DNA from 2 places in the Natranaerobius thermophilus JW/NM-WN-LF genome. Region 2 is predicted to be linked to the other one. Evidence: riboswitches for the same ligand, from Rfam matches in the RefSeq annotation. Region 2 holds a riboswitch; the other holds the start of a gene.
The links. Region 2 has a riboswitch for cobalamin ahead of cbiQ (cobalt ECF transporter T component CbiQ). Riboswitches for the same ligand answer to the same signal wherever they lie in the genome.
Positions count from the first base shown of each region.

Region 1: linked by a shared signal. The riboswitch ahead of NTHER_RS04765 (TVP38/TMEM64 family protein) and the one ahead of cbiQ (cobalt ECF transporter T component CbiQ) in region 2 are both predicted to bind cobalamin.

Region 1 covers NC_010718.1:985,755-987,961, reverse strand. The annotation lists gene cbiD (cobalt-precorrin-5B (C(1))-methyltransferase CbiD) at 1-153, opposite strand, end outside; gene NTHER_RS04765 (TVP38/TMEM64 family protein) at 125-865, opposite strand; cobalamin riboswitch at 1,151-1,337, opposite strand; gene NTHER_RS15120 (sirohydrochlorin chelatase) at 1,554-1,931, shown strand; gene NTHER_RS04755 (precorrin-8X methylmutase) at 1,924-2,207, shown strand, end outside.
Region 2 covers NC_010718.1:2,656,963-2,659,169, forward strand. The annotation lists gene NTHER_RS12510 (AfsR/SARP family transcriptional regulator) at 189-917, shown strand; cobalamin riboswitch at 1,014-1,191, shown strand; gene cbiQ (cobalt ECF transporter T component CbiQ) at 1,425-2,186, shown strand; gene NTHER_RS12520 (energy-coupling factor ABC transporter ATP-binding protein) at 2,186-2,207, shown strand, end outside.

The sequences.
Region 1 (2,207 bases), 1.5 Mb from region 2:
AGTAATTATCGTCACTTCTTTTGGATATTCCCCCGAATATTCAGCCAATAGGGCAGCTTTAGCCGTAGCTGTTGCGCAGCTTCCTGTGGTAATCCCCTTTTTCAAGCTATTCTGATGTAAACTGCTATTTTGTTTGCTTAGATAACTGGTCATAATCACTACCCCTTAAAAGTCTTCTACAAATATACTTATAAAAAACACTGGTGATTAGTGGAATGAATCCTAATGCCGCTAGAGATATTGTGATCTTGGGGGATATAAGATCAGATAGTTTTTGAATTTCAGTGATTTGATGTCCAGCATTAACATAGATCAAAATACCTGGTAACAGGCCCACAAGGCTTATCCAGTAATACGTACTTGCCTTGATAGGAGTTAAAGCAAACAAAGAATTTATGGCAAAAGAAGGAATGATCTCAGTAACTCTAGATAAAAACAGCAAACTTGCTCCATGGTCTCGCGAGACTTGCTCAACATACTCAAGTTTATCTGAGAATTTTCTTGTAAGGTAGTCACGGAGTGCATATCTACTTATTAAAAACACCACAAATACCCCAAGACTAACAGATATGGTAACTAAAATCGAAGCCAATAAAAAGCCAAAAATAGCACCAGCAACAATAGTTAAGACACCACTACCGGGAATTGATACGACAGCAAAGAAAAAGCGGATTATAAAAAAGATTAATATTGTTAAAAACAAGTTATTATCTGCGTAAGAACGTAGGATATGTAAATTGTCTTGGAACCAAGTCAGGTCAATGGAATTAAAAAATAAAATAATATATAAGGTGCTGAAAATAAGTAAGCAAAATAATAATTGTGCCAAAGATTTCATTTTGAAACCGGGATGTATTTTATCCACAGAACCAACACCTCCCATACCCGTGACAAGGGCACATTAATTTTAAATATAGGCTCTTTTATATTCCGTTGATAGTTGAACTCTTCGATTTAACGGATTTTGTGTAAGGTTGATATTACATCTTAACAAGTGAACAGGAGAATTAGATTCGAATATAAAAAATCCGGCCCTTCGAGTAGGCCGGATACTTCTTAGCTACCAGTTGATAAACAAAAAATATATCACCGGAGGATGTGCCCTGGGCACATCTCTGCTCAGAAGTACTTTACCTTTACCTCGAAGGCAGTGAGTACGGGTTAACAGGCAGGTTTCCTGGCTCCTGGCATAGAATGATCCACCTTCCCAGATAGCTTGGCTATCCAGTGGTATCCGGACCATCCCTTAGACCAGTCACAGTGGCGGGACCGCTCAGGATTTTCACCTGATTCCCTTTTAACCGGTGTTACCCGGCACCTGTTAACTCGCTAATATTAATTTTTAAATATTTATTTTAAAGAATGTGAATGTGATTATATTTAATGTATATAAAATTCCAATTCTTTTATAAACTTTATCACAGAGAGGTAGTTAAATCAACTATTTATTTTATATGATTTAATGTTATAATTTCTATAAATTTTATCAACCTTAAGAGATTGGTACATAATTTCTTAGGGTTTGTAAATCCATTTAACTGGAGGGTGATACTATGGAAATTAATATTATATTAGGACATGGAAGTCGAAATCCGGAAGCTAATGAAGTATTAAAAACTCTAGCCACAATGTACAGGGAAAATAATCACACTGACACAAGTTATGCCTTTTTACAATTTGCCAGCCCCACATTAGAAGAGGTCTTAGAAGATGCAATTTCTAAAAAATATCAAACTATTGTAATTGCACCAGTATTTTTATATCCAGGAGTACATATTAAAAAAGATATCCCAGAAAAACTCGAAAAGTACCGCCGTGAGAATCCTGAGAAGACCTTTATTCTGGCAAATCCTATCGGAGAAGATCCTAGATTAATTAAAATCATAGAAAATAGAATAGCTTCTGCCAAAGGGAGTCAGAAGAATGACTAAACTACAACCGCAAGAAATAGAAACTAAAAGTATGGAAATCATTCAAAATAAAGTAAATCTATCTGCTTTTAGTCAAAAAGAATTACCCGTAGTTATGAGAGTGATCCATACTACTGGCGATTTAGAGATACATCGAGATATCAGATTTTCTTCTAAGGCTGTCACCAAGGGCTTAGAAGCACTAACTGCAGGAGCCGACATTTTCACTGATGTAAATATGGTTACAGCTGGGCTAAACAAATCTAAACTTAAAAAGCTCGGTTCAAAGATCCATTG
Region 2 (2,207 bases):
AATCAAATATCTGATATTTACAGTTAACTTCCTCCTTTGTGAGGAAGTTTTTATTTTTAGTTGACATAACTTTTTTGTTCTTAAAAGTCACGAAATCGGAAGAAGGGGGTTAATTTTATGCGTTATGTTTTAAATTGTAAAATGGAGAAAAAAAATCCCTAGAAATATACACCTTGGGGCAATTTGAAATGAAGACAAATGAAGAAGCTTTTTCAGACAAACATAAAAGGTCTAATAAAGTCTGGGAATTGTTTAAGTTTTTGTTAATTAATAGGAATAAGAGACTCCATCCCAACAACATCGTAGAAGAATTGTGGCCAGATCAGGAGTATATCGATCCAAAAGATGCAGTTAAATCACTTGTATATAGATTACGAAGATTATTAAAACAACATAAAAGCTTAAAGGATCATGTCTTCATAGACTCCTCACAAGGGTGCTACCTTTTTTATTTATCAGAAGATTCTTGGGTAGATATTGATGAATTTGAGAGTTTATCATTTAAAGCTAAAGAAAATAACCACAAGGAAAGGGAAACAGCTATGTTTTATTATCACAATGCAATTTCCCTTTATAGAGGTACTTTTTTATCTGAATATCCCTGTAAAAGTTGGGTCTTTCCAATTCGCCAATATTATCGAAGGTTATACACAAATAATTTAATTGATCTTGTTGAATTATTAAAAGAAACAGAAGAATATCGAGCAATTCAAAATCTATGCGAGAAAGCTTTTATTATTGATTTGTTAATAGAAACAGAAAAAATCCATGTACACTACATGGAGGCCCTGGTAGCCGAAGGACAAGTCGCTGATGCCTTGTCACATTTTGATTTTATTAAAACAGTACTTGAAAAGGAATTAGGTATTGGTCCTTCGGACTATATGACGGAATACTATAAGTCATTAAAAAGATAATCGATAATAAATAATTCAGTGTCACCTGATTGTCACCAGTATAACACCAAAATAACACATCTAAATGATAAATTACAGTTACAGTAATAAAAAAATGAATACCGAAATATAACAGGTGCCTGTAAAAAGGCTTAAAAGGGAAACCGGTGAAAATCCGGTACGATCCCGTCACTGTGAGCACGAGTCGACCCCATTATTCCACTGGCGAAACGCTGGGAAGGAGGGGAAGATGATGACTGTAAGTCAGGAGACCTACCTGTTATATTAGCTGCATTCCCTTCGGGTGAAAGGGCTGGGCTGCGCATAAAATGTCGCGGTAGTATTCACCACGGCGTTTTTTTATGGACTATTCCGGCTCTAGGTTATGAAGGCCGGATATTTTTTTGTCAAAAATCCTAGTCCGGTAGTTAACAGGCCCTGTCACCATTAACAAAGATTCACTTATTAATTATTAAGAAAAATTATAGTCAGGAGGTGACGGCCATAGTAAATCAAAAACCTTAAAAAGTGAGGGAAACATCTTTGTGCAGTGCTAAGAGTTCTTTTTCAAACCAAAATCAGAAAAACATAAACAACTATCATCCCTGGGAACCAAGGACAAAATTGGTAGCAGGAGTCATATTTGTTTTCGGAACTATCAGTTTAGACAATATTTCGTTGTTATCAGCTGCCTTACTATTTTCAGTAGTCTTTGCCCTTTGTTCAGGTCTCAATCTAAGGCTACTCATAAAAAAACTATCTATTTTAATTCCATTTTTGGCTTTAATGAATATACCCTTGATTTTTGGAGCTGGATTCCCACTATCAATGGATCGAGTAGAATTTGCAGCTTTGATTTCTTTAAGGGCCCTTACTTCTATGACTTTTACACTGTTTGTTTTTATCAATCAACCAATTGAGGAAATGCTTGAAGCCATGGAACACCTTAAAGTTCCTTCTGTGATAACAACAGTAATTTATTTGGCATATCGATATGGATTTTTATTTATCAAAGAAATTCAAATCAATATGACTGCATTAAAGGCACGTCTTTTTACAACTCGTTTAAATAAATACACTTTAAAAACTTTAGGAGAGTTAGCAGGAGGAATATTTATTAAAGCTATTCATCATTCAGAGATAGTTCATCAGGCTATGGCTGCTAGGGGTTTTCAAGGTAAAATACCTGTTGGCAAACCTGAGCCAATTAAAAAAACGGATATAATTAAAACAATTTTGCCAGTTTTATTCATGATTTTTCTGATCATTATTGAACAGGTGGTGTTTTAATGGCCTTTGCTATCGAAATAA